DNA from 3 places in the Serratia sp. Res13-Sevr-LER1-36-b genome. Region 2 is predicted to be linked to each of the others. Evidence: predicted binding sites of a transcription regulator. Region 2 holds the regulator's gene; each other region holds the start of a gene.
The links. Region 2 encodes PurR, which represses purine synthesis genes. Its sites were predicted from a motif close to CANGCAAACGTTTGCNTG; they were not measured.

Region 1 (9,875 bases), on a different contig from region 2:
ATTATCCAACTCAGGTTACCGAAGCCTCCGGCAGCGATATGCTGAGCATTGGCTGTCTGCGCAATGATTATGGTATCCCCGAGATGCTGCAGTTCTGGTCGGTGGCCGATAACGTGCGCTTTGGCGGCGCGTTGATGGCGATCGAAACCGCTGAACGGCTGTTGCAGGAGCAGATGTACTGATGTCCGAGGTGGAGTTGCCAACCCAGCCAATGCTGAAAATTGCGCTGGGGATTGAGTATGACGGCAGCCGTTATTACGGCTGGCAGCGTCAGCAAGAGGTTACCAGCGTCCAGGCTTGTCTCGAAAAAGCGTTAAGCAAGGTGGCGGATGCGCCGATTGGCGTATTCTGCGCCGGGCGAACCGATGCCGGAGTGCATGCCACCGGTCAGGTGGTGCATTTCGAAACCGCCGCACAGCGTAAAGACGCCGCCTGGACGATGGGGGTGAATAGCCATTTGCCGCCGGATATCGCGGTACGCTGGGTCAAAGAGGTCAGCAGCGATTTTCATGCCCGCTTCAGCGCCACCGCGCGGCGTTATCGCTACATTATTTATAATCACCGCTATCGCCCGGCGGTTTTGCAGCAGGGGGTGACGCACTTTTATCATCCGCTGGACGCCGATCGCATGCATCGTGCCGCGCAGGCTTTGTTGGGGGAAAACGACTTTACCTCATTCCGGGCGGTGCAATGCCAGTCACGTACGCCGTGGCGAAACGTAAAACACGTTAAGGTTTCGCGCTATGGCGAATATATCGTGGTAGATATAAAGGCCAACGCCTTTGTCCATCATATGGTGCGCAACATTGTTGGCAGCCTGATGGAGATTGGCTGTGGCAATCAGGATGAAAGCTGGATGGGCGAGCTGTTGGCGCTCAAAGATCGCAGCCTGGCAGCCGCCACCGCACGGGCTGAAGGCCTGTATCTGGTCGCGGTTGATTATCCAGAGTCGTTTGCCTTACCCCGGCCACCGATGGGGCCGCTGTTTTTAGCCGACGATTAACTGGCAGGCTGGCAGATTAATACGTTATTTACTGGTGCCAACGCCGGGTGAGAGAGACACCCGGTCAATTGAGAGTGTTTATGGACATCATCAAGTTTCTGATTGATTTTATTTTGCATATTGATGTGCACTTGGCAGAACTGGTCGCGCAATACGGTATGTGGGTTTACGGTATTCTGTTCCTGATCCTGTTTTGTGAAACCGGGCTGGTGGTTACGCCGTTCCTGCCGGGGGATTCTCTGCTGTTTGTCGCCGGTGCGCTGGCCGCGTTGCCTTCCAACGATCTCAACGTGCATACCATGGTGGCGTTGATGGTGATTGCGGCGGTGATTGGCGATGCCGTCAACTACACTATTGGTCGGCTGTTCGGCGAAAAGCTGTTCAGCAACCCGAACTCGAAAGTTTTCCGTCGTAGCTATCTGGATAAAACCCACCAGTTCTACGAGAAACACGGCGGAAAAACCATTATTCTGGCGCGATTTGTGCCGATCGTGCGCACCTTTGCGCCGTTCGTGGCCGGTATGGGGCATATGTCCTATCGCCACTTTGCTGCCTATAACGTGATTGGTGCGCTACTTTGGGTGCTGCTGTTCACTTATGCTGGCTACCTGTTTGGCGACTTGCCGATCGTGCAGGAAAACTTGAAGTTGTTGATTGTTGGCATCATCCTGGTTTCAATTCTGCCGGGCATTATTGAAATCTGGCGCCATAAACGTGCGGCTGCCCGCCAACAAAAACAGTAAAAACACCGCTTAACCCGTCGGTTCGACCAGTTTTTTGTCCACACAATCGGGCCGATATGGTTTAATGAGCGACATTTATGGTCTGTTCCCGCGAACGACCCTGAAGCCAATGCCTTGGTAGCGCAGCTGTTGCGCTGAGCTCGGCATTTTTGCATTGGGTGTGTTGCGGGAGGATTGTTAAGGCATGAACAGCGGACTAGGGTCTGCCAGGTTCAAACAGAAAGGTCATCGATGAGCTGGATTGAACGAATTCTCAACAAAAGCAATGTTACGCAAACCCGTAAGGTGAGCATTCCTGAAGGGGTCTGGACCAAATGCGATAGCTGTGGTCAGGTTCTTTACCGTGCCGAACTGGAGCGTAACCTTGAGGTCTGCCCCAAGTGCGACCACCACATGCGCATGTCAGCCCGTATGCGTCTGCATACCTTGCTGGATGAGGGCAGTGAAGTGGAACTGGGCAGTGAACTGGAGCCGAAAGACGTTCTGAAGTTCAAGGATTCCAAAAAGTACAAAGATCGTCTGGTTGCCGCACAGAAAGCAACCGGCGAGAAAGACGCGTTGGTGGTGATGAAGGGCACGCTGTATGGCATGCCGATCGTCGCGGCCTCCTTCGAATTCGCCTTTATCGGTGGTTCGATGTCTTCCGTGGTCGGTGCGCGCTTTGTGCGTGCGGTTGAGCAGGCGTTGGAAGATAACTGCCCGCTGGTGTGCTTCTCTGCCAGTGGCGGTGCGCGTATGCAGGAAGCGCTGATGTCGCTGATGCAGATGGCGAAAACCAGCGCCGCGTTGGCCAAGCTGCAAGAGCGTGGCCTGCCGTATATTTCGGTACTGACCGATCCAACCATGGGTGGCGTATCCGCCAGCCTGGCGATGCTGGGCGATATCAACATTGCCGAGCCAAAAGCGCTGATCGGCTTTGCCGGCCCACGGGTTATCGAACAAACCGTACGTGAAAAACTGCCGCCGGGCTTCCAGCGCAGCGAGTTCCTGATTGAAAAGGGCGCCATCGACATGATCGTGCGCCGTCCGGTGATGCGTCAGACCCTGGCCAGCATTCTTTCCAAGCTGACTAACCAGCCGCAGCCGCATTTCGATGAGGCGGCGCCGGTCATCGCTCAGGAAAATCAGGCCGACGCCTGAAGAGCAGACAAAGACCCGGTATAGGTGCAAGCCTGCGCCGGGTTCCGCCGCCATTTTGTGGCTAAGTTGCGGCGGGAAACGAAGAGCATCGCTTTTGACGTCGTCAGGGCGATGCGTCTTACGGATTTATGAACCCAAAGTCAGTGATGGGACTCATGCAAAACCACCAAATTCCCCAAGCCACGTCGCCATTGAGCTCGTGGCTTTACTATCTGGAACGTCTGCATAGCCAGGCGATCGAACTCGGCCTGGAGCGTGTGCAACACGTTGCGGCGCACCTTGACCTTCTCACTCCTGCTCCTACTGTATTTACCGTTGCCGGTACTAACGGCAAAGGCACCACCTGCCGCACGTTAGAGGCCATTTTGCTGGCTGCCGGGCTGCGGGTCGGGGTTTACAGTTCACCGCATCTGGTGCGTTATACTGAACGGGTGCGCATACAGGGTGAAGAGCTGAGTGAGGCTGAACACAGCCGCTCTTTTGCCGCGATTGAAGCTGGCAGGGGGGAAACCTCGCTGACCTATTTCGAATTTGGCACCCTTTCGGCGCTACAGCTGTTTAAACAGGCCAGGCTCGACGTAGTGATCCTGGAAGTAGGCCTGGGTGGGCGTCTGGACGCGACCAATATCGTTGAGCCAAGCGTCGCCGTGGTGACCAGCATTGCGTTGGATCACACCGACTGGCTAGGCCACGATCGTGAAAGCATCGGCCGCGAGAAGGCGGGGATATTCCGTGGCGGCAAGCCCGCCGTGGTCGGTGAGCCGGATATGCCACATAGCATCCAGCAGGTAGCGGAAGATCTCAACGCTCAACTGTACCGCCGTGATGAAGCCTGGTCGTTCAGCGAACAGGGCGAACGCTGGCAATGGGAAGGGGGCGGCACACGCCTGACCGACCTCCCTATGCCTAACGTCCCCTTGGCGAACGCGGCGACGGCATTGGCTGCGCTGCACTATTCGGCGCTGGAAATCGACGAGAAGGCGATTTTTGCCGGTCTACAGCAGGCCGCTTTGCCAGGGCGTTTTCAGACCGTGCAGCAGAACCCGCAGTTGATCCTGGACGTTGCCCACAACCCTCATGCTGCGGCCTATCTGGCTGGGCGACTGGCGAAGCTTCCCCGCAATGGCGGTGTAGTACGCGCGGTGGTGGGGATGCTGTCGGACAAGGATATTGCCGGTACGCTGGCCTGCCTGAGCGAGCAGGTGGACGAGTGGTATTGTGCGCCGCTGGAAGGCCCACGCGGAGCCAGCGTTGAGCTGCTGGCACAGTATTTAACGGAACCACGCAAGTTTGCCGATGTCGAAACTGCCTGGCGTCAGGCTATGCAGGACGCGGATATTCAGGATATTGTGATCGTCTGTGGGTCTTTCCACACTGTTGCCCACGTGATGGCGGCGTTAGACGAGAGGCGGGGAGTGTGAGTGGCAAGTAAATTTCAGAATCGACTGGTTGGAACCGTGATTTTGGTTGCCCTGGGGGTGATTGTCCTGCCGGGGTTACTTGACGGCAAAAAAAAGCATTATGAGGATGAGTTTGCGGCGATCCCGTTGGTGCCCAAACCGGGGGATGCTCATGAAATCGACGTGATCCCACCGGCCAATCAGGCGCTACCTTCGGTTCCACCGGAGGGGGCTGGTGCTTTGGTTGAGCAGCAGCAGGCCGCCGCCGAGGCTTCCGCCCAGCAGGCGGCTAATCAAACGACTCAACCACAGCAGTCTGCGGTTGTTGCTCCGCCACCTATCGAAACCAAACCGGTTCAGCCAACGAAACCTAAGCCTGTGGAACCTAAACCGGTAGAGGTGAAGCCAGTGGAAGTGAAACCTAAGCCGGTGCCAACACCGCCAAAGGTAGAGCCAAAACCGGAAGTGAAACCAGAGCCGAAGCCTGAAACCAAACCTGCGGTTGAAGAAAAGGCACCGGCTGGTCAGGCATATGTGGTGCAGTTGGGGGCGTTGAAGAATGCTGCCAAGGTCAATGAGATCGTCGCTTCGCTGCGCCTGTCTGGGCACCGGGCTTATACCGTGCCCTCCACGCCGGTGCAGGGGGAAATTACCCGCATCTACGTTGGCCCAGATGCCTCGAAGCAGAAACTGCAGGCTTCGCTGGCGGAGCTGAATGGGATCAGTGGGTTAAGCGGGCAGGTGAAGGCGTATAGCGCGCGTTGATATACCCGTCGTCTTTCAAGCTGCAGCGTTGTTACCTGCGCTATCTCACCCCAGTCACTTACTAAAGTAAGCTCCTGGGGATGAGGTAGCTTGTCGCCTAGCTGCAACTCGAAATCCATAGGGTATAAGCCAGTAGTTTTTCCTATGCCCTTGTTAAATATCAAGAGGGAACTGAGTAGTGTCACAGCAGCTAACCGCGACTCGGACGATCCCCTCTCCCTGTGGGAGAGGGTTAGGGTGAGGGGCCACTGTGCTCAAGGAGGAGGATTGCCAAATCACCACTAAAAATGTGCCTTTCACAGGCCTGATGACCTAAGTAGGCGCGGCGATTAGCAATTTTAATACCCGTCGTCTTTCAATCTGCAGCGTTGTTACCTGCGCTATCTCACCCCAGTCACTTACCAAACGTAAGCCCCTGAGGATGAGATAGCTTGTCGCCTGGCTGCAGCTTGAAATCGATAGGGTAACATCGCCGTTTTTTATTTGTTGCGTGGTGGGAAATCCGCTACGCAAACGTTTTCTTTTTCTGTTAGAATTCGCCGCGATTGGATGCAGGGGCGATTCATCATTGGAATAGTTCATGGTCTGGATTGATTACGTCATTATAGCGTTGATTGGATTTTCGGCTCTGGTGAGCCTGATCCGAGGTTTTGTTCGCGAAGCATTGTCACTTGTGACATGGGGATGTGCGTTCTTTGTTGCCAGCCATTTCTACCCATACCTTGCAGCCTACTTCACCCGTTTTGAAGATGAGCTGGTACGTAACGGCATTGCGATTGCCATTTTGTTTATTGCAACGCTGATTGTGGGCGCTATCGTTAACTATGTGATTGGGTCACTGGTAGAGAAAACCGGATTATCGGGCACCGATCGGGTGCTGGGCGTGTGTTTCGGCGCACTGCGCGGCGTGTTGATCGTAGCGGCGATACTGTTCTTCCTGGATACCTTTACCACCCTGTCGCAAAGTGCGGACTGGAAACAGTCACAGTTGATCCCCCAGTTCAGTTACATCATCAGATGGTTCTTTGACTATCTGCAAAGCACGTCGAGTTTCCTACCAACCCAATTACCGGGGCGGTAGCGGCTTAGAGGAAAAGACAACATGTGCGGTATTGTCGGTATCGCCGGTTTTATGCCGGTAAACCAGTCGATTTATGATGCATTGATGGTGCTCCAGCATCGTGGACAGGATGCCGCTGGCATCGTCACTATTGATGCCCATAATGGGTTCCGCCTGCGCAAGGCAAATGGTCTGGTGAAAGATGTATTTGAAGCCCGCCATATGCTGCGCCTGCAGGGCAACATGGGCATTGGCCATGTGCGTTACCCAACGGCTGGCAGCTCCAGCGCTTCAGAAGCTCAACCTTTCTATGTCAACTCGCCGTTCGGCATTACGCTGGCACACAACGGCAACCTGACCAACGCCCACGAACTGCGCCAACAGCTGTTTGAACGTGGCCGTCGTCATGTCAACACCACTTCCGATTCCGAGATCCTGCTGAACGTACTGGCCACCGAGCTTGACCGTTTCCCGCATTATCCACTGGAGTCCGACAACATTTTTACCGCCGTTGCCGCGATGCATCAGCAGCTGCGTGGCGCTTATGCCTGCGTGGCCATGATCATTGGCCACGGTCTGGTGGCGTTCCGCGATCCCAACGGCATTCGCCCACTGGTGATCGGCAAACGTGAGCTGGAAGATGGCCGCTGTGAGTACATGGTGGCTTCTGAGAGCGTGGCGCTGGATACCTTGGGCTTCGACTTCCTGCGCGACGTAGCGCCGGGCGAAGCGGTGTATATCACCGAAAAAGGCCAGCTGTTCACTCGCCAGTGCGCTGAGAACCCAAAAACCAACCCTTGCCTGTTCGAGTATGTCTATTTTGCCCGTCCTGACTCCTTTATGGACAAGATCTCCGTCTACAGCGCCCGTGTGCGTATGGGGCAGAAATTGGGTGAGAAGATTGCGCGCGAATGGGAAGATCTGGATATCGACGTGGTGATCCCGATCCCGGAAACCTCTTGCGATATCGCGCTGGAGATTGCCCGTATTCTGGATAAGCCGTATCGCCAGGGTTTCGTCAAAAATCGCTATGTTGGCCGCACCTTCATCATGCCGGGCCAGCAGGCTCGCCGTAAGTCGGTACGCCGCAAGCTGAACGCCAATCGTGCCGAATTCCGCGATAAGAACGTGCTGCTGGTTGATGACTCCATCGTGCGTGGTACCACTTCAGAGCAGATCGTGGAGATGGCGCGTGACGCCGGGGCCAAACGGGTTTATCTGGCTTCTGCCGCCCCGGAGATCCGCTTCCCTAACGTGTACGGTATCGATATGCCGAGCGCGACGGAGCTGATTGCCCATGGCCGTGAAGTGGACGAAATCCGCCAGATTATTGGTGCCGACGGCCTGATTTTCCAGGATCTGGATGACCTGATTGCCGCTGTACGCGAAGAGAACCCGGACATCGCCCAGTTCGAATGCTCGGTGTTTAACGGCATCTACGTGACCAAAGACGTTGACCAGAGCTATCTGGAATATCTGGAAACGCTGCGTAATGACGATGCCAAAGCGTTGCGCGGCCAGACGGAAGCAGAAAATCTGGAAATGCATAACGAGGGCTAACGCGCCCGCGTAGCTCACCAAAACGGTGCACCGTAGCGTTGGTTACGGTGCATTGTTTTATTCCCACCTTGAATCTACGAAGGTTTGCTGCCAAACCTGCCCCTATTCGGCTATCCTTACGGCATATTTCCCGACAAAGGCCAGCTTGATGAAAAGACTCATTATCGGTATTTCCGGCGCCAGCGGCGCTATCTACGGCGTGCGCTTATTGCAGGTGCTGCGTGGTGTAGAAGAGGTGGAAACCCACTTGGTAATGAGCAACGCGGCACGCCAGACGCTGGCGTTGGAGACCTCTCTGAGCCTGCGTGACGTTCAGGCCTTGGCCGATGTGGTGCACGATGCGCGTGATATTGCCGCCAGCATTTCCTCCGGATCGTTCAAAACCATGGGGATGGTGATTTTGCCATGCTCAATCAAAACGTTATCTGGCATCGTCAACAGTTACAGCGATGGGCTGCTGACTCGCGCCGCCGATGTGGTGCTCAAAGAGCGTCGGCCATTGGTGCTCTGCGTGCGTGAAACGCCGTTGCACCTGGGCCATCTGCGGCTGATGACCCAGGCAGCGGAGATGGGGGCGGTGATTATGCCGCCGGTGCCGGCCTTCTACCATCGTCCGCAAACCGTTGATGATATTATCGATCAGACCGTTAATCGGGTTATCGACCAGTTTGACATCGAACTGCCGCAAGATCTCTTCACGCGTTGGCAAGGCGTTAATTAACTAATTCACCCTCAAATTTATACATTTGTGCAACATCGCACTGATTTAGTGCGATTGATGCATCATAATGATCCTGCTTCCCCATGCACTCTGTTTCAGTAACTTGTAGGTTAACCATGGCGAAGCCCGAGTTTGCCGTTCATTTTGTCGTTCGTTGCCTCTGGGAAGAGCTTTGAACAGAGCGTGGCCGTTCCCCACGCTCGCTAATGACAAAGTGGCATGATTACTGCAGATCCTGTGTGTGATGAAAGTAATGCCCGTAGTGGCATCGGCAAAAATATCCATTTGAGGGTAATTATGAAAAAGCTTGTTAAAGTTCTCCCTTTAGTTTTGGCTTTGAGCGCGGTTAGCAGTGCATTCGCCGCATTACCTTCCACGCTGAAAATCGGTACCGATCCCACCTATGCGCCGTTTGAGTCGAAAAATGCGCAGGGTCAACTGGTTGGCTTCGATATCGATCTGGCCACCGAGCTGTGCAAACGCATCAATACCAAGTGTATTTTTGTGGAAAGCGATTTTGATGCGCTGATCCCCTCCCTGAAAGCGAAGAAAATCGACGCTATCATCTCTTCTCTGTCCATTACCGAAAAACGCCAGCAGGAAATTGCCTTTACCGACAAGCTGTTTGCGGCCAACTCTCGCCTGATCGCACCAAAAGGCTCCAAGATCCTGCCAACCGTCGATGCGCTGAAGGGCAAAAGCATCGGCGTATTGCAGGGTACCACCCAGGAAGCTTTTGCTAACGCCAACTGGCAGCCAAAAGGCGTGACCGTGGTGCCTTACCAGAATCAGGATCTGGTGTATGCGGATCTGGCTTCCGGGCGTATTGATGCAGCATTTCAGGATGAAGTTGCCGCGAGCGAAGGGTTCCTGAAGCAGCCTCCAGGCAAAGAGTACGAGTTTGCCGGTGAGTCGGTGAAGGACGATAAATTCTTTGGTGTCGGCACCGGTATGGGCCTGCGCAAGGATGAAACCGAGCTGAAAGCGGCACTGGACAAAGCCTTTGCCGAAATGCGCAAAGACGGCACCTACGATAAGTTCGCGAAAAAATACTTCGACTTTGACGTTTACGGCGGCTAATTCCTGTCGGGTACTCTCTATGACAACAGGCCCGGTTTTCCGGGCCTGTTCTGGCTGGAGTGTCATGACGTGCTCAATGACGACAGGGTGACGTAAATGCTACAAGGTTACTCCCAACTGATATTTGAGGGGGCTCTGGTGACGCTGGAGCTGGCCCTCAGCTCCGTATTGCTGGCGGTGGTGATTGGTTTGATCGGCGCTGGCGGTAAACTTTCGCAAAACCCTGTTATTTCCACGATCTTTGGTGCCTACACCACCTTGATCCGTGGTGTGCCGGACCTGGTGTTGATGCTGTTGATCTTCTACGGTCTGCAAATTGCCCTCAACAGCGTGACGGAGTTTTTTGGCTTCTCACAGATTGATATCGATCCGCTGGGGGCGGGCATTATTACCCTGGGCTTTA
Region 2 (9,875 bases):
ATTTGTGACAACGTCACCTATACCATCACCTACCACATGCGTTGAATTGCCTTATGCGACAAGGCTATACTGTCTGACGCTGTTCAAGTCATCTGCCGTCAGCCGCGGCATATCCAATCAGAGGAAATTATGCGCTTACTCCATACCATGCTCCGTGTCGGCGATCTGCAACGCTCCATCGACTTCTATACCAAGGTATTAGGCATGCGCTTACTGCGTACCAGCGAAAACACCGAGTACAAATACTCGCTGGCCTTCGTGGGTTATAGCGATGAAAGCGAAGGCTCGGTCATCGAACTGACCTATAACTGGGGCGTCGACAGCTACGACATGGGCTCCGCCTTTGGTCATCTGGCGCTGGGCGTCGATGATGTAGCCGCTACCTGCGACAACATCCGTCAGGCCGGTGGCAAAGTCACCCGCGAAGCCGGCCCAGTCAAGGGCGGTACCACCGTGATTGCCTTCGTCGAAGATCCGGACGGCTACAAGATCGAACTGATCGAGAACAAGCACGCAGGTCACGGCCTCGGTAACTGAGGTTTCTCCAGGGCGCACCCTGCGCCCTGCTTTCTATCTCCGCTGCACCAAGACAAGAAATTTGTCATAATGCGCGCTGAATTCGCTAAAGATAAGAAACTGATGGCCGAAAAAAGTGATCTTAACGCCCTGAGTGGCCGTTTCCGTGGGTTTTATCCCGTTGTTATTGATGTGGAAACCGCCGGGTTTCATGCTCAGACCGATGCGCTGCTAGAGATTGCCGCCGTCACGCTGAAAATGGATGAAAATGGTTGGTTGCAGCAGGATGAAACGCTGCATTTTCATGTAGAGCCGTTTGAAGGGGCGAACCTGCAACCGGAAGCGCTGGCCTTTAACGGTATCGATCCACATAACCCACTGCGTGGCGCAGTGAGTGAATATGATGCGCTGCATGCGATTTTCAAAGCCGTGCGTAAAGGCATTAAGGATCAGGGCTGTAACCGGGCAATCATCGTGGCGCATAATGCCAACTTTGATCACAGTTTCCTGATGGCCGCCGCCGAGCGCGCCAGCCTGAAGCGCAACCCGTTCCACCCGTTCGCCACCTTTGATACCGCTGCGCTTAGTGGGCTGGTATTGGGGCAGACGGTGCTGGCCAAAGCCTGTATTGCCGCTGGCATGCCGTTTGACAGCAGCCAGGCGCACTCAGCACTTTATGATACCCAGCAAACCGCCCAGCTGTTCTGTGAACTGGTCAACCGCTGGAAACGTCTCGGTGGCTGGCCGATTGCCAACGTTGAATCGCAATAGCTTGCAGGCAAACTGACAGACATAAAAAAATCGGGCGGCACTGTTAAAGGTGCCGCCCGATTTTATTTGGAAAACCCTGTGCCATTAAGGCTGCTGGTCTTCCTGATCTTTATACTTCTCTGCCGTTTCTTTGATCAACGGCTGCAGTTCACCACGCTGGTACATCTCGATGATGATATCGCAGCCGCCAACCAGTTCGCCATCGACCCACAGCTGCGGGAAAGTTGGCCAGTTGGCGTACTTTGGCAGCTCGGCGCGGATGTCCGGGTTTTGCAGAATATCAACATAGGCAAAACGTTCGCCACAGGCTGAAAGCGCCTGCACGGCCTGAGCGGAGAAACCGCAGCTTGGCAATTTCGGTGAGCCTTTCATATACAGCAGGATCGGGTTGGCAGAAATTTGCTGCTGAATTTTTTCAATCGTCGTCATTATTGCTTCCTCAAGCCACATCATGGCTACAACATGCATCACACTGGCTATTGTAGCGGCAGGACCGGTGCCAAAAAACGCCATCTTTTGCAGGGACATTCTCTGATTGCCTCAGCAAAAGCGGCCGTCACAACGAACCGGTTAAAACATGGCCCCAGAATAACATTTTTAATCGGGACGTTTCACTATTATATTTGCGCTGCTCAATCCCGGAGAGCAATAAGCCAACCACATGATCTTTGTCGTTTTTTTAGGCACCAGGCGTTTGATTTTGCAACAATAAAAATGCCATTAACGTTTTCTCACAATATGGATTAGTATTTATGAGATCCACGCTGTTTTATAGGGTGAATTTCGGGAATACTGTGACTCATTCGATTTCTGTTTCGGAGCCAAGGTTGGTAACGTCGATATGCGGTTAATTATTACACTTTTTGTGCTGCTATTTACGCAGCTCTTCTTCAATTTGGCGCACGCTGCGCCACAGGCACGTGTTTCTGCCGAGCAGCGCAAGAGTCACGTTAATGAAGCACGGCCAGACGACCGCAAGAAAAAGAAAGCGGAGAAAGCCAATAAAAAAGTGAAGGCAGCCACCCCTCCGAAAACGCTAAAAACCAAACCAGCAACCTTAAAGACCGCCAAAAAAACCACCAGCGTTAAAACCAAAAGCCAGGTAACCAAAACGGCCAAGCTCAAAGTGACTCCGCCTAAAAAAGGCTATAAAAAAGGCTATGGTCGCCATCGTGAAGAAGGCAAAGCTACGGCAAAACTGGCAGGCCGCGAAAAACCGTTGAAACTTTCCGCCGCCCATAAAAAACGTTATCAGCACGCCAAGCAAACCGCCATGGCCAAGCTGATGGGGCAAATGGGTAAACCCTACCGCTGGGGTGGATCTTCACCTGGTACAGGATTCGACTGCAGTGGGCTGATTTATTACGCGTACAAAGACGTCGTGAAAATCAAAATGCCGCGTACCGCCAACGAAATGTACCACCTGCGTGATGCAGCGCCGATCAAACGTAATGAGCTGGAGAAAGGCGATCTGGTGTTCTTCCGCATCAACAACCGTGGCACCGCCGATCACGTTGGCGTCTATCTTGGTAACGGTAAGTTCATCCAGTCACCGCGCACCGGTGAAGAAATTCGCATCAGTCAGTTGGATAACGACTATTGGCAGAACCATTACATTGGCGCCCGCCGCGTAGTGACCCCGACCACCATTCGTTGACCTAGCACGGCTGAGCCAGCTGCTCAGCCGTGCCTTACTCCCCCAAAAATCAAAAACCGCTGCGACTTTAATCAATCAGCCACTTGGCACACTTTGGATGTTCTTTTCGCTCGGAAAGTTGTTAAGATTAATAACCATAACAAAAGTGGTGCAATTGCGTTTTTTCGCCCTCGGCCCCACGGCCCAAAGCGTCGGAGAGGCGTATTGTCTATAAAAGGAGAAAGCAATGTCGTTTGAATTACCTGCATTACCGTATGAGAAAAACGCTCTCGAACCGCACATTTCCGCAGAAACGCTGGAATACCACTATGGCAAGCACCATAACACCTATGTGGTTAACCTGAACAATCTGGTGAAAGGCAGCGAGTTCGAAGGCAAATCCCTGGTCGAGATCGTCAAGACCTCCACCGGCGGCGTGTTCAACAACGCCGCTCAGGTCTGGAACCACACCTTCTATTGGCACTGCTTATCACCGCAAGGTGGTGGCGAGCCAACGGGCGCAGTGGCAGAGGCCATCAATAAGTCATTCGGCTCCTTCGCCGCCTTTAAAGAGCAGTTCACCGATGCCGCCGTGAAAAACTTCGGCGCGGGCTGGACCTGGCTGGTGAAAAAAGCGGACGGTAGTCTGGCGATCGTCAGCACCTCGAATGCGGCAACCCCGCTGACCGGCGCAGACGTTCCGCTATTGACCGTTGACGTGTGGGAACATGCTTACTATATCGACTACCGCAATGCGCGACCAAAGTACCTGGAAAACTTCTGGGCGTTGGTGAACTGGGCGTTCGTGGCAGAAAACCTGGCTTAACGGCGGGTGGCTAGCTAATAATAAGGCGCAGCATCAAGCTGCGCCTTTGTTTTTCTGCTGCGGATCAGTTCAATGCGGCAATAAAACTGAAAGCAATAATCATTGCCAAAGCACCCACGGTGGTGAGTAATGACATCTTCAAATTGGTATCCATATACAACTCCCTCTCAGATTGGCTTTTCCAGAGCATAAGCCACACAGTTTATACGTCAAATCATTTTCCCACAGTCCGTGATTAAAATCTTGTTTTGATTTCCCCGCTGATAATTACCGATTAGCTCTTCCACTTTTCTTCAATTTGCGACAAAATCCGCAGTTCACTACTGCGTACCGATAAACTGCCCCTCCCTGTTCAAGCGATTTACGACTTCAGCACTAAAAACTCAGTTTTCGCTTATCTGGGGAAGGATCTACGTAGGCAAACGATTAACATCATACTTACATGCTGTAACATGTGGGTTTAGGAGTCATTTTTTACATGGCAACGATTAAAGATGTGGCCAAACGCGCTGGCGTTTCTACCACTACCGTATCGCACGTTATCAATAAAACGCGTTTCGTCGCCGAAGATACCAAAACGGCCGTTTGGGCCGCCATCAAAGAGCTGCACTATTCACCCAGCGCCGTAGCCCGCAGTCTCAAGGTCAATCACACCAAATCGATCGGTTTGCTCGCCACCTCGAGCGAGGCCCCCTATTTTGCCGAAGTGATCGAAGCGGTTGAAAACAGCTGTTACAGCAAAGGCTATACCCTGATCTTGTGTAACTCGCACAATAATCTGGATAAACAGCAAGCCTATCTGGCGATGTTGGCGCAAAAGCGCGTCGATGGCCTGCTGGTGATGTGCTCAGAATATCCAGATCAGCTACTGGGCATGCTGGAAGATTACCGTAATATTCCCATGGTAGTGATGGATTGGGGTACCGCGCGCGGAGACTTCACCGATACCATTATCGACAATGCCTTCGAGGGCGGTTACCTGGCAGGCCGCTACCTGATCGAACGTGGCCACCGGGACATCGGTGCCATTCCTGGTCAACTGGCGCGTAATACCGGTGGAGGTCGCCACCAGGGCTTTCTGAAGGCCATGAAGGAAGCCAACATCGAAGTGCGCGAAGAATGGGTCGTGCAGGGGGATTTCGAGCCTGAATCTGGCTACAAAGCCATGCATCAGATCCTGTCGCAAAAGCATCGCCCAACCGCCGTTTTCTGTGGCGGCGATATTATGGCCATGGGGGCGATTTGCGCCGCCGATGAGCTGGGGTTGCGTGTACCGCAGGATATCTCGGTTATTGGTTACGACAACGTGCGTAATGCCCGCTACTTCACTCCCGCTCTGACCACCATTCACCAGCCTAAAGAGCGCCTGGGCGAGATGGCCTTTACCATGCTGTTAGATCGCATCATCAGCAAGCGTGAAGAGTCGCAGGTGATTGAAGTGCATCCAAAACTTATTGAGCGTCGCTCCGTGGCAGATGGTCCTTTTGTCGATTACCGCCGCTAAGTCCTATTTCTTAACCCATATTTCTCCGTAGGGGCGCCGCAATATGCCGCGCCCGATTAATCACCCGGCCCCTCTTCACTGAGCCATTCCTGATTCAGCGTTTCGCTGTCGCCAAGATAGTCCAACAGCCAGGCCATGGCCGGAGACTGGGCGTTTTGCTGCCAGGTCAGGCAGCAGGCGCTGGGCGGGAAAGGCTCATGCAGTGGTAACACCACCAGTTCGCCACTTTGTACCAACGGCAATACTCGATGCGCGGGCACCATGCCCACACACAGCCCGGCACGCAAACAATCTACCGCCGAAACCCAGTCCGGCACGGTCAGCCGCCGCTGGTTGTCCAGCGACCAGGTCACCCGCTTGGGTAAATTGCGCGAAGTATCCTCCAACAGCAACGAGGGATAAGGCCGTAGTTGATCGTCGCGCAGCTTTCCTTGCAAGGCGGCGAGCGGATGTTTAGCATGTACTACGCAGAGCCAATTCATAAAACCCATATCGCGAAAGGCAAAACCGCCGCCGACCGGCACCGCCCGCGTTGCACCAATGGCCATCTCAGCGCGACCATCGACCAGTGCATCCCACACGCCGTTGAATACTTCAGGCTGCACTATCAGTTCTACGTCGGGGAAATGGCGATAAAAATCCAGCACCAGTTGGCGGCTGCGCTGAGGTTTGACGATCAGATCGACCGCAATCCGCAATTGCCCGCGCCAACCGTTGGCCACCTGCTGACACTGTCGTCGGGTATCGAGCATTTTTTTGATAACAACCCGTGCTTCTTTAACAAACAGCGCCCCCGCTGGCGTGAGTTCCACATCGCGGTGACGGCGTTCAAACAGCGGCACCGCCAGCCATTGCTCCAGTTGGCGCACCGTATAGCTCACCGCCGAGGGAACGCGATGCAATTCCTGCGCCGCTGCGCTGAAACTACCGGTTCGCGCCACCGCATCTACCACATCGAGTGAATATTCAGACCACATAACTTTGCCTTCAAATTTTTTAACAGCACCTTGCAAATATTACCGTTTCACAAGCAGAGATCCAGCCGTATACACTTGCCGGCGCTTCAAAACCTGCGACAACATAATTTTAACGAGAAATAGCAATGCGAAATTTTGGATTTATGTTCTACCTGGCCGGCCTAAGTATGTTGGGCTATCTGGCTACCGATATGTACCTGCCCGCCTTTGGGGCCATGCAGCAGGATCTGCAAATCTCCGCTGGGGCGATCAGCGCCAGCCTGAGTATCTTCCTGGCAGGCTTTGCCTTCGCCCAGTTGCTGTGGGGGCCGCTGTCTGACCGCATTGGCCGTAAGCCCGTGTTATTGATTGGCCTGGCACTGTTCGCCGTCGGCTGTCTAGGTATGCTGTGGGTCGAAAACGTGGCACAACTGTGGTCACTGCGCTTTATCCAAGCCATTGGCGTGTGTTCCGCCGCCGTCACCTGGCAGGCGATCGTGGTTGATCGTTACCGCGATGGCAAAGCCAACCGCGTTTTCGCCTCCATTATGCCGCTGGTCGCACTCTCTCCGGCGCTGGCCCCGCTGCTAGGCGCCTGGTTGCTCAACCATATGGGATGGCGGGCCATCTTCGCCGTGCTGTTGGGGATTACCGCCCTGCTGCTGATCCCCACCTTACTGCTGAAAGACCGTAGCAGACTGGTACCTTCCGCCGATAAAAAGCCCAGCCTTGGCTTTATGCAGATCTTGAAATCCCCGGTCTTCAGCGGCAACGTGATGGTTTTTGCCGCCTGTTCTGCCGGCTTCTTCGCCTGGCTGACGGGCTCACCCTTTATCCTCGGCGATATGGGGTATAGCCCTAACGATATTGGCCTAAGCTATGTGCCACAAACGCTGGCTTTCTTATTGGGGGGTTACAGCTGCCGTAGCGCCTTAAATCGCATTTCTGGCAAAACCTTGTTGCCATGGCTGCTGGTAGCTTATGGCATCAGCATGGTAGCACTGTATCTGATTGCCACCCTGAGCGAACCGACGTTGACCACACTGTTGATCCCGTTCTGCTTTATGGCATTAGTTAACGGTGCCAGCTATCCTATTTTAGTGGCCAATGCGTTGATGCCCTTCCCCAACAACAGCGGCAAAGCCGCTGCGCTGCAAAACACGCTACAGCTGGGATTATGTTTTATCGCCAGCCTGTTGGTTTCGGCATTTATCGCCCAACCGCTGTTAGCCACGGTTACCGTAATGGTTGCTACCGTATTTTTAGCAGCCTTGGGCTATCTGATGCAGCGTGGGAAAGGAACGGATGAAACGCAGGTAACACGGCAGGAGCGTGTCGACTCCGTGTCATAATTATCTCTGTAAATAGTCACTTAATGAAAATTCTTGCCGAGCGCGATTTGCAGTTGAGTCTACGCCTCGGCAAGCCTATACTCAAAAACGACCTTTTAGAATAACAGTTATACTAAGCTCTTATTGCAGCAACTGCTGCGTACGTGGATGGCATCACACTTTATTTAAGGTTGCATTTACCCGCGTCCTTTGACGCAGGGAGTCTCTTAAATTTCCTCTGTTCAAGTCGAATTTCAGACACCACGGTGAATTTTTACCGTAGGTATACGTATGTCCCTGTAGAAATTGGCTACATTAAATTCTGCAGGATCATAAGTCAGAAGAAGGTGATGGAGAAGCTATGAGTTCATCGTGTATAGAAGATCTGAGCATCCAGGATAACCATTGGTATCGTATCGCTCATGAAATGCTTAGCATGGCCGGTATTGAAATCAATGGTTCACGCCCTTTCGATATTCAGATCAATAATCCCAATTTCTTTAAACGCGTACTGCAAGACGGCTCTCTGGGGCTGGGCGAAAGCTATATGGACGGTTGGTGGGAGTGCGAACGGCTGGACATATTTTTTCAGCGGGTTGTCGCAGCTGGCCTGGAAAAGAAACTGCCCCACCACCTGAAGGATATCTTGCGTATTGCCGCCGCCCGCCTGACCAATCTGCAATCCCAAAAACGCGCCTGGATCGTTGGCAAGGAGCATTACGACCTGGGTAACGATTTGTTTACCCAGATGCTGGATCCCTATATGCAATATTCCTGCGGCTATTGGCAACAGGCCACGACGTTGGAAGAAGCGCAAGAGGCCAAGCTACGGCTAATTTGCGAAAAACTGCACCTGCGGCCTGGTATGCGGGTATTGGATATCGGCTGTGGCTGGGGCGGCCTGTCTACGTATGCGGCCAAGCACTACGGCGTTTCCATGGTGGGGGTCACCATCTCCGCAGAACAGCAGAAAATGGCGCAAGAGCGCTGTGCCGGTCTGGACGTGGAAATTCTACTGCAGGACTACCGCGATCTCCACCAGCAGTTTGACCGCATCGTCTCAGTCGGCATGTTCGAACACGTTGGGCCGAAGAACTACCGAACCTATTTCGAGGTAGTGGAACGTAATTTAAAACCCGATGGCATTTTCCTGTTGCATACCATTGGTTCCAACGAGACCGATATGAACGTTGATCCGTGGATCAATAAATATATCTTCCCCAACGGCTGTCTGCCGTCGGTGAAACATATTGCCCAGGCCAGCGAAGGCCGTTTCGTCATGGAAGATTGGCATAATATCGGCGCAGATTACGATCGCACCCTGATGGCCTGGTATGAACGTTTCAAACAGAGCTGGCCACTGCTGGCATCGCGCTATTCCGAACGTTTTGAAAGGATGTTCAGTTATTACCTTAATGCCTGCGCAGGAGCGTTCCGCGCTCGCGATATTCAACTTTGGCAGGTAGTATTCAGCCCTAAAGGTGTCGAAGGCGGTCTGCGAGTTCCCCGCTAAAATCCTTTACCCCAACCCACAGGGTTGGGGTAAAGGGTTATTAACCGCAATAAACGCGAATGATTTTGTCTTCACTGTCACCCAGGAAGTTCAAGCGCTTTAGATTGAAGTCCATGGTTACCATAGAGTTATAAGGAATAGTCCGTACCTGCTGGGGAATATTAACCCCGTCCAACGCAGACAACGGTTTACCCACATAATTCTGATACTGCGATGCACCGCAGGTATCATCTTCAGCCTCGGCAGACTGTGAGTTCGCCTGTTCTGGGGAGCTTGAACAGGCGGTCAGCGCCAACAGCGCCGCTAGCATCATCGTTTTCCCATAAAACTTCACGTTTGGCTCCTATGTAGGGTTATCGGTACAGGATTCTCAGGCTTAGGGTACTGGCGGCTTGGTGACAGCTAACACAGCCTCACGATTGGCTAGCACACGCTCGACGGTATCCACCACCGCTTGAGTTTGCGGATCGATTTCTATATTGACCTTGTCGCCCAGGCGCTTTTTACCCAGCGTGGTGCGCTCAAGGGTTTCCGGGATCAAATGCACACAGAAACGGTTATTGACCACCTCGCCTATGGTCAGGCTAATGCCATCGATGCCGATGAAACCCTTATGCAGCACATATTTCATCAAATCGATATTCGGCATACGCAGCCAGATCTGGCGATTATTTTCCGAGGTATAAATCTTGGTGACTTCCGCGGTACAGATAATATGCCCGGACATCAGGTGCCCGCCGATTTCATCGTTAAACTTGGCGGCTCTTTCCAGATTGACCACATCACCCAGTTTAAGATCGCCAAGATTGGTCAGCCGCAGGG
Region 3 (9,875 bases), on a different contig from region 2:
AACGTAGCGGCAAAGGCGATCAATCCCTGCGTCATCGCGGTTCCCAACAGCCCCACCAGCAGCATGGCCGCCAGTAGTGCCAGACTACTACTAGACACAACAACCATCAGCAAAGCAGCAATCAACAGTATTTGCTGCACCGCCAGCAGGCGATGGCGATCCAGCAAATCCCCCAAAGGAACCACCAATAACAGCGCACAGGCACAACCGATCTGGGTCGCCGCGATCACCATCCCTACCCTTGCCAGGCTGATATTAAAATCCACCGCAATGGCATCAAGCAGCGGTTGCGCGTAATAAACATTGGCCACGCTGAAAGCGCAGGCTGCTGCCAACAGCAGCACCAGTGACGAAGGTAAAAGCTCAACAGATTGCGAGCGGAAGGCTTCCAGCGGTTTATCACTCATCAAGCGCCTCATTAAAAGTGGTTTCATTATTAAACTCAATGCACTTTAGTGAAAGAGGTTTTATAATGCAACCAGAATAATTCTGGAGCCGCAGCATGAAACGAAAAAGCCTTGAGGATGCTCAATGCCCGGTAGCACGAACCTTGGATGTGCTGGGTGACTGGTGGTCACTGTTGATCATCCGCGACGCCTTTGACGGTATTAGCCGGTTTAGTGAGTTTCAAAAGAATCTGGGGATGGCAAAGAATATTCTTTCCACTCGGCTACGCACGCTGGTCACCCAGGGGATTTTGCAAGTGAGCCCTGCCGCCGATGGTAGCGCCTATCAGGAGTATTTGCTGACCGATAAAGGCCGCGAAATCTTCCCGATTATCGTCGCACTGCGCCAATGGGGAGAGGATCATCTTTTTGCGGCAGGAGAGGACTATTCACGCCTGGTGGAAAACGACAGCGGCCAGCCAATACCTCGCATGACGCCAATCGGCCATGCAGGGCAAGAACTCAACCTACGCAATACCCGGGTTGTCAAAGTAGATGAGAAATAAAAATGCTGAAAGTCATTGCCGAAGATTTTATCAAGGTTGAAGCGATAGAAACGGTGTTACCGCTTTATCAAGAGTTGGTTGAAGCCACCAAGCAGGAACCCCGCTGCATAGCCTATGATCTGTATGTCGATCAAAAGGATGCCGGGCACTTTATCTTTATCGAAGAGTGGCCCGATCGCGCGGCGTTGGAGGCTCACTGCGCGAGTGAACACTTTAAACGCCTGGTGCCGCTGATTGATCAGCATACGCGTAAAGAGGCGACCTATATATTGATGGATCCCTTTGTCTAACAGCATGATTACAGCCCATGTGCTCCTTTGGCTAGTTATTCGTACAAAAATAAAGTTAAGCAGACCAACAATATGCCAATTGGCAATACCGTCAAAAATACCGTCAACAGGTGTGAGTTAGTCAAAAGTCATAATAGAGAAAAAACAAAACCCCCTGTAAAAACAGAGGGTTAATATCAAACTAAATGTTTCAGTGCAGGGAGGAAATCGACTGAATCATTCCCATTCGATCGTCGCCGGTGGCTTCCCGCTGATATCATAAACCACACGGGAAATACCGTTGACTTCGTTGATGATACGGTTAGAAACACGGCCAAGGAAATCGTACGGCAGGTGTGCCCAATGCGCGGTCATAAAGTCGATGGTTTCTACCGCACGCAGAGAGACAACCCAATCGTATTTACGGCCATCGCCCATCACGCCAACGGAACGCACCGGCAGGAACACGGTGAACGCCTGGCTGACCTTGTTGTACAGATCGGCTTTGTGCAGCTCTTCGATGAAGATCGCATCGGCACGGCGTAGCAGGTCGCAATACTCTTTCTTCACTTCGCCCAATACGCGCACGCCCAGACCTGGCCCTGGGAACGGGTGACGGTACAGCATGTCGTACGGCAGGCCCAGCTCCAGACCAATCTTGCGCACTTCGTCTTTGAACAGCTCTTTCAGCGGTTCTACCAGCCCCAGCTTCATTTCTTTCGGCAGGCCACCGACGTTGTGGTGCGATTTGATCACGTGCGCTTTGCCGGTAGCGGAAGCGGCAGACTCGATCACATCCGGGTAGATGGTGCCCTGAGCCAGCCACTTCACGGCGCTCTGCTTGCAGGCTTCTTCGTCAAACACTTCGACAAAGACGCGGCCAATGATCTTACGCTTGGCTTCTGGCTCATCCACACCCGCCAACGCGCTCAGGAAACGGTTTTCTGCCGCTACGTGCACGATGTTCAGACCGAAGTGGTCACCGAACATTTCCAACACCTGGTCGGCTTCGTTGAGGCGCAGCAGGCCGTTATCTACGAATACGCAGGTCAGGCGCTTGCCAATGGCACGGTGCAGCAGCATGGCGGTAACGGATGAGTCCACGCCGCCAGACAGGCCGAGGATCACGTGATCTTCACCGACCTGCTCACGAATACGCGCAACGGCATCTTCGATGATGGTGGCAGGCGTCCACAGCGCTTCACAACCACAGATATCCAGCACGAAACGCTCCAGGATACGCTGGCCTTGGCGGGTATGGGTGACTTCCGGGTGGAACTGTACGCCGTAGAAGCGTTTTTCCTCGTTGGCCATAATGGCAAACGGGCAGGTATCGGTGCTGGCAACGGTGACGAAATCTGACGGGATAGCGGTAACTTTATCGCCGTGGCTCATCCATACGTCTAATACCGGTTTGCCTGCCGGGCTTATCGCATCTTCGATATCGCGGATCAGGGCGCTTGATTGGGTGATTTCCACCTGCGCATAACCGAACTCACGCTCGGTTGAACCCTGTACATGGCCGCCCAGTTGCATCGCCATGGTCTGCATGCCGTAGCACACGCCCAATACCGGTACGCCGGCGGTGAAGACATATTCTGGCGCACGCGGGCTGCTCAGTTCGGTGGTGCTTTCCGGGCCACCGGAGAGAATGATGCCGCTTGGATTGAATTCGCGGATCTGCTCTTCGCTGACGTCCCAGGCCCACAGCTCACAGTAAACACCGATCTCACGCACGCGGCGGGCAATCAGTTGGGTGTATTGTGAACCGAAATCCAGGATCAGGATGCGATGCTTATGAATATTTTTTGTCATGTGAGGCAAATTCCAGCAACAGAGAAAAAGAGCAAAAAGGGTATTTGGGATGAGAGGCTGCCCCCTCATCCCTGCCCCTCTCCCGCAGGAGAGAGGTTAAAGCATTAGCCCATGCGGTAGTTTGGTGATTCTTTGGTGATGGTAACGTCATGCACATGGCTTTCTTGAATCCCGGCACCGCTGATGCGCACAAACTCGGCTTTGGTACGCAGTTCGTCGATGGTCGCACAGCCTGTCAGGCCCATGCAGGAACGCAGGCCGCCCATCTGCTGATGTACAATCGCCTTCAGCATGCCTTTGTAGGCCACACGGCCTTCGATACCTTCCGGCACCAGTTTATCAGCGGCGTTATCGGTCTGGAAGTAACGATCCGAGGAACCTTTGGACATCGCGCCCAGAGAACCCATTCCACGGTAAGATTTGAACGAACGGCCCTGATACAGCTCGATTTCGCCCGGAGATTCTTCCGTCCCCGCCAGCATTGAACCAACCATCACGCAAGACGCACCGGCAGCAATCGCTTTGGCGATATCGCCAGAGAAGCGGATACCACCGTCAGCGATAACAGGGATACCTGTTCCTTCCAGCGCTTCGACCGCATCGGCGATAGCGGTGATCTGCGGAACACCCACGCCGGTTACGATACGAGTCGTACAGATAGAGCCAGGACCGATACCGACTTTCACCGCGCTTACGCCGGCTTCCATCAGGGCTTTGGCACCAGCCCCGGTCGCGACGTTGCCGCCAAGGATTTGCAGGTCCGGGTATTTGGCACGGGTTTCACGGATGCGCTGTAACACGCCTTCGGAATGGCCGTGTGAAGAGTCGATGAGCAGAACGTCAACACCAGCAGCGACCAGCGCATCAACACGCTCTTCGTTACCGGCACCAGCACCCACCGCAGCGCCTACGCGCAGACGGCCATGCTCATCTTTACAGGCGTTAGGTTTACGCTCTGCTTTCTGGAAGTCTTTGACGGTGATCATGCCCAGCAGGTGGAAACTGTCGTCCACCACCAGCGCTTTTTCAACGCGTTTTTCGTGCATTTTTTGCAGCACAACTTCACGCGCTTCGCCTTCCTTGACGGTGACCAGGCGCTCTTTTGGCGTCATCACTGCGGTGACAGGCTGAGTCAGATCGGTTACGAAGCGCACGTCACGGCCGGTAATGATCCCCACCAGTTCGTTTTCTTCGGTCACAACCGGGTAACCGGCAAAGCCGTTACGCGCGGTTAACTCTTTCACTTCTGCCAGCGTGGTGGAAGGTGTAACGGCCTGTGGGTCCGTGACCACGCCGCTTTCATGTTTTTTCACCCGGCGAACTTCTTCCGCCTGGCGCTCAATGGACATGTTTTTGTGAATGAAGCCCAGACCGCCTTCCTGCGCTAGCGCAATGGCCAGGTTGGATTCGGTTACGGTATCCATGGCTGCGGACAGCATAGGGATATTCAGGCGGATAGATTTGGTCAGTTGGGTGCCAAGATCTGCGGTATTAGGCAGAACTGTGGAGTGGGCTGGAACCAGGAGAACGTCATCAAACGTTAGAGCTTCTTTTACAATACGTAGCATGGGCAATATCTCACCAAGGTGGATGCGGAAAAGATAAAATATTGCCGTGGCATTATACAGAGCGTAATCGGTTGCCTCCAGCACTTTCTTACAAAAACTCTTGATTACCTTTCGCCGAGCTGTAATATCGACCAATTAAGTGCTTGTTTTGAAATTTGATCTGGGTCACATGTCACTACCTACTTCACCGTCCATTTTTACCGTAAGCCGCCTCAATCAGACGGTTCGACAGCTGCTGGAAATGGAAATGGGGCAGATTTGGCTCTCCGCCGAGATCTCCAACTTCTCCCAGCCCTCCTCCGGCCACTGGTATTTCACGCTGAAAGATGACCGTGCCCAGGTGCGTTGCGCGATGTTCCGCAACAGCAACCGCCGCACCACCTTTCGCCCACAAAATGGCCAGCAGGTTCTGGTACGTGCCAGCATCACCCTGTATGAACCACGTGGTGATTACCAACTGATCGCCGAAAGCATGCAGCCTGCCGGTGACGGCCTGCTGCAACAACAATTCGAACAGTTAAAACAGCGCCTGGCGGCCGAAGGTTTGTTTGATCAGCAGTTCAAACAACCATTGCCAAGCCCGGCCAAATGCGTTGGGGTGATCACCTCCGCCAGCGGCGCAGCGCTGCACGATATTTTGCAGGTGCTACAGCGGCGGGATCCTTCACTGCCGATCGTGATTTATCCCACGTCCGTGCAAGGTGCAGAAGCTCCGTTGCAGATCGTTCGCGCGATCGAAACCGCCAACCGCCGTGATGAGTGCGATGTGCTGATCGTCGGGCGCGGCGGTGGCTCGTTAGAAGATTTATGGAGCTTTAACGACGAACGCGTCGCGAAGGCAATTTTTGCCAGCCGTATCCCGATCGTCAGCGCCGTCGGCCATGAAACCGACGTTACCATTGCCGACTTTGTTGCAGACCTGCGGGCACCTACCCCTTCCGCGGCCGCAGAGTTGGTCAGCCGTAATCAGCTTGAGCTGTTGCGCCAATTGCAGTCACAGCAACAGCGGCTGGAAATGGCGATGGACTATTATCTGGCGCAGCGCCAGCAGCAGTTCACCCGCATCAACCACCGTCTGCAACAGCAGCATCCACACCTGCGGCTAGCTCGGCAGCAAACGCTGTTATTCAAGCTACAGCGCCGTTTGGAAGATGGGATGCAGCAGCAATTGCGCCTATCTTCTCGCCGCAGTGAACGCGTGCAGCAGCGCCTGGCGCAGGTACAGCCGATGGGCCGCATCCACCGCTTGCAGCAGCGTGTTCAGCAGCAGGAATACCGATTGCAGCAAGGGATGGAGCGGCAACTCAATGGCTATCGCCAACGCTTTGGTGTCGCCTGTAGTCAGTTGGAGGCAGTTAGCCCACTGGCAACCCTGGCTCGCGGCTATAGCGTAACGCAGACGCCACAGGGTGAGTTACTGAAAACCACCAAACAGGCACAGGTTGGGGAAATGCTGAAAACCCGCCTGCAGGATGGCTGGGTGGAGAGCGAAGTCAAAACCGTCACCGTGGCAAAAAAGCCGCGTAAGAAACGCGTGGTGGAATAGCGGTTAGTGGCAGAGCTGATCGACTTCTTCTGCGGAAAGGCCGGTCAGTTTCATTACCATGGTGCGTTCGAAACCGTTCTCCAGCATGGAACGAGCTATTTTCACTGCTTCCTCAAGTTTGCCTTCTAGCCGTCCTTTTTGCTCGAGATATTCTGCAATAGTCATCAATTCCTCCTCATGCGATGGCGCACGACTAGCCAACTCACGGATCAGCGTATCCTAAATTGCGTAGCGTAAGGCTACCTAGATAGCAGTGTATTAATGATAACCAATCCCACGCAAAGCTTCATCCAGTTTGATACTTCCCCAACCCTCTGCAGAGGGTTGGGATATGACATTAATTACAGCACAAAAGTATCCCGGCAAACCCCGTTCACCCACAGCTCGCGAGTCTCACCTGCTGGCAATACAATGTTCAGCACCTGCCACGTCGGTTTGAAATGCCCCTCGTGGGTGAAGGTCAGCTCGATGCGCTGATTGTCACTCACCGCCTCCCAGCGGAGCCACAGCGCATTATTCTGCTGCCAGCCATGGCTTTCCCCATCGTCTTCAAACAGCAGGCCTGAGGACCATCCGCAACCCTTGGTGGGGAACAGCCTCAGTTCCCGGCGATCGTCTGCTGCAATATCCACATGCCCCAACCGCTGTGACATTGGGATCCCTGCCCCAGCGCGTACCAGCAGTGGTAAGCGTTCCAGCGGTGCCTCCAATACAATGCTTTGTCCACCGCTGTACCATTGGCCGCTATAGAAGCAATACCAACCATCAACGTTATCCGGCAGGTAGACTTCACGCTGGCGCTGCCCCTGCTCCACCACGCTGGCCACCAGCAGGTCGCGGCCAATCAGGAAATCATCGGTCTCACCGAAGGTGCGCTCATCGTGCTCATGATCGAGGAAGGTTGGCCGCAGCATCGGCTCATCATCATGGCTTGCCTGCCAGAGTAGCGTGTAGAAGTATGGCATGAGGCGATAACGCAGGTTGATGGCATCTCGGATCATCGGCGTCGCCGCCGGGTACATCCAGGGTTCATTGACGGTAGCATCATCATTCCAGGAATGAATGGTAAAGCGCGGGTGCATTACTCCGTTTTGTACCCAACGCACCAACAGTTCCGCGTCTGGCTTATCGCCGGAGAAACCGCCCACGTCATGCCCAACGTTAAACAGCCCGGACAGGCTCATCCCCACCCCCATTCGGGTGTTATAGCGCAAGGTTTGCCAACTGGTGCGGTTGTCGCCACTCCAGGTTTGCACATAACGCTGCATACCGGCGCAGCCAGAACGCGAGATCAAATAAGGCCGCAGGTTCGGCGCAAAACGCTGCTGTGCTTCAAGTGAGGCACGCATCATCAGCAGCGGCATCACCGGGCGAATATGCTTGATGGCAATCGGCTTGCCGAAGCCATGGCAGCGCGCTTCACCATCCCACACTTCATACTCGTTGTTGTCATTCCAGGTGGAATCAATCCCCATTTCCAGCAGTTGCTCCGTCACCCCCTGCTGCCACCAGCGCACCGCTGCCGGGTTGGTGAAGTCGAGATGCGAACCTTCGTCATCCCAGAAGCTGGAACGTTCTGGGCCGTCGCTCTGCGAATCGCGGATAAACAAGCCAAGTTCTGCCACCTGTTGATATTTGGGATGGTCCTGCAACAGGCAGGGTTTGATATTCGCCGCCAGCTTCAGCCCAGCATCGTGGAAGGCTTGGCTAAGCTGTTTAGGCTGCGGCACCTTGTCGTAGTTCCAGTTGAAGACGTAGCGTTTGTTATTGATCGAGGTATAGCCGGAAGAGAGCTGGAACGAATCGCACGGGATGGCGTGCTGGCGGCACAGCTGGATAAACTGCTGCAACTGCTGCTGGGCATCCGGTGCGTCGGTGTAGTGCATCGTCGAGCCGCTGTACCCCAGGCTCCACTTCGGCCCAAAATGGGTTTTACCGGTCAGACGCACGAAGGCCTTGGTGACGTCGAGCACCTTTGGCCCCAGGAACAGATAGTAATCCAGATCGCCCGCCTCGGCCTGATAGCGGCGATAGGCCAGGTGATAGTTGTCGATCTCATTCCCCAGATCCAGCCAGCAACTGCTCAGGTTGTCATAAAACAGGCCAAAGCTGACCTCTTCCCGGCGCGTGATGGTAAACGGGATATGCTTATAAAGCGGATCGGTGCTGGCAGCGTTGTAACCCATCGCGTCCAGGTTACGCATTTCAAAGCGGCGGCCCGTACGCTCCAGATCGCCCGCTTTTTCACCTAGCCCATAGTAACGTTCGCCCTGATGGCGGCGCTGATAGTGCGCCACGCCGTCGCCGTGCGCATTAAGCAGATAGGCACTGGTTGGGCGATCCGCAGCCAGTGGTAGCCATTCCCCCGCCGCATTGCAGTATTCCCATTCCAGCCATAGCGGCTGATGTATCGTCACGCGCAACTGCGGAGTCGCTACCGTCAAACTGTCTGCCTGCTGGCCAAGTTTATAGCCCGGCAGGCCAAAACCAGCGACGCTGAGGCGATCCCGCCCTTCCCAAGGCACATCCTCCTGCGGAGCGATACTCCAGGTGCGATCCAGTGCCAGTTCGCCGTGGCGTTTGATCAGCACTCGGAACAGATTGCTTTCCAGCACGTACAGGCAGAACAGGTGTTGCTCATCCACCAGCAGTTCAACACGGTCGGCGTATTGCCCAGCCAGCGTCCAGTTTTTTAACGTTTTCATAATTATCCAACTTAAACAGTAGGTGAAGGTTTTTTGCCGCGCTCGGCGATCAAACCGATCAGGAACATCGCACCGATCAGATCGAAGAAGCCCATCGCGACGAAGAGCGGGTTGAAGCCGACGGTATCGGAAACGGCACCAATCAACAGCGTGAACAGGAAGCTGGCGATCCAGGCGCTGGAGCCGCGCATGCCGTTCACCGTTGCCATCTGGTTTTTATCGAAGGATTCCACCACCAGCGCGCTCAACATGCAGGAGATCACCTGGTGCCCAAAGCCACCAATTGAGATCAGCGCGATCGCGATGTAGGGATCTTTGGTGATCGCGACAAACGCCAGCGATACCATCATGAAGGCTCCGGTCACCGAGCTGGCCACCACCGAGTTCACCCGTGAACAGCCGAACCATTTGCGATACAGCGTAGTGAGATAACCACTGGCGACGCTGCCGATATCCGCCGCCAGGAACGGAAGCCAGGCAAACATGGCAATCTGTTTGAGATCCATGCCGCGCTCGGTGGCCAGATATAGCGGCACCCAGAAGCTGAACACCGCCCAGGCCGGCTCAGCAAGAAACGCTGGGATGGCGATGCCATAGAATTTTTTGTTTTTGCACAGGATCGCCAACGATTTAAAGAACGGCAGCTTCGGCAGTACCGGTTCATTATCCTCGTTGATCAGATCAAACTCCTTTTGGCTCAGGTTCGGGTGCTGTTGCGGCGAGTGGTAAAACACCCACCACAGCACCACCCAGATCAGCGCCAGGGCACCAGAGAACAGGAAGGCTCCCTGCCAGCCAAAGGACACATGGGCAATCACAATGATCGGCGGTGCCAACATCGCGCCGATCGAAAAGCCAACCCCTGCCCAGCCAGCGGCAATCGGCCGTTCTTTTTTCGGGAACCAGTCAGAAATAGCTTTCGCGTTAGCCGGCGTGGCCGCCGCTTCAGCTGCACCCATGAAGAAACGCAGGATCGCCAGTTGCAACCAACTGCCCGCGCCAGCATGCATCATGCACACC

Region 1: a site for PurR is predicted at 5,558-5,575, ahead of cvpA (colicin V production protein). Genes of this name have one in related genera too.
Region 3: a site for PurR is predicted at 4,665-4,682, ahead of guaB (IMP dehydrogenase). Genes of this name have one in related genera too.

What each region holds. Positions count from the first base shown of each region.
Region 1 covers NZ_JADACK010000006.1:62,210-72,084, reverse strand. The annotation lists gene IMQ33_RS06050 (aspartate-semialdehyde dehydrogenase) at 1-182, shown strand, start outside; gene truA (tRNA pseudouridine(38-40) synthase TruA) at 182-1,003, shown strand; gene IMQ33_RS06040 (DedA family protein) at 1,084-1,746, shown strand; gene accD (acetyl-CoA carboxylase, carboxyltransferase subunit beta) at 1,978-2,886, shown strand; gene folC (bifunctional tetrahydrofolate synthase/dihydrofolate synthase) at 3,042-4,307, shown strand; gene dedD (cell division protein DedD) at 4,308-5,051, shown strand; gene cvpA (colicin V production protein) at 5,632-6,132, shown strand; gene purF (amidophosphoribosyltransferase) at 6,154-7,671, shown strand; gene IMQ33_RS06010 (UbiX family flavin prenyltransferase) at 7,820-8,392, shown strand; gene hisJ (histidine ABC transporter substrate-binding protein HisJ) at 8,690-9,472, shown strand; gene IMQ33_RS06000 (histidine ABC transporter permease HisQ) at 9,569-9,875, shown strand, end outside.
Region 2 covers NZ_JADACK010000005.1:722,110-731,984, reverse strand. The annotation lists gene gloA (lactoylglutathione lyase) at 130-537, shown strand; gene rnt (ribonuclease T) at 607-1,287, shown strand; gene IMQ33_RS04440 (Grx4 family monothiol glutaredoxin) at 1,372-1,719, opposite strand; gene IMQ33_RS04435 (C40 family peptidase) at 2,129-2,944, shown strand; gene sodB (superoxide dismutase [Fe]) at 3,171-3,749, shown strand; gene IMQ33_RS04425 (YnhF family membrane protein) at 3,814-3,903, opposite strand; gene purR (HTH-type transcriptional repressor PurR) at 4,228-5,253, shown strand; gene punR (DNA-binding transcriptional activator PunR) at 5,310-6,230, opposite strand; gene punC (purine nucleoside transporter PunC) at 6,356-7,561, shown strand; gene cfa (cyclopropane fatty acyl phospholipid synthase) at 7,902-9,053, shown strand; gene IMQ33_RS04400 (I78 family peptidase inhibitor) at 9,094-9,387, opposite strand; gene IMQ33_RS04395 (riboflavin synthase subunit alpha) at 9,430-9,875, opposite strand, start outside.
Region 3 covers NZ_JADACK010000023.1:163,454-173,328, reverse strand. The annotation lists gene IMQ33_RS18445 (MFS transporter) at 1-407, opposite strand, end outside; gene IMQ33_RS18440 (helix-turn-helix domain-containing protein) at 503-952, shown strand; gene IMQ33_RS18435 (putative quinol monooxygenase) at 955-1,242, shown strand; gene guaA (glutamine-hydrolyzing GMP synthase) at 1,459-3,036, opposite strand; gene guaB (IMP dehydrogenase) at 3,141-4,604, opposite strand; gene xseA (exodeoxyribonuclease VII large subunit) at 4,774-6,150, shown strand; gene IMQ33_RS18415 (hypothetical protein) at 6,154-6,315, opposite strand; gene IMQ33_RS18410 (glycoside hydrolase family 31 protein) at 6,492-8,855, opposite strand; gene IMQ33_RS18405 (MFS transporter) at 8,867-9,875, opposite strand, start outside.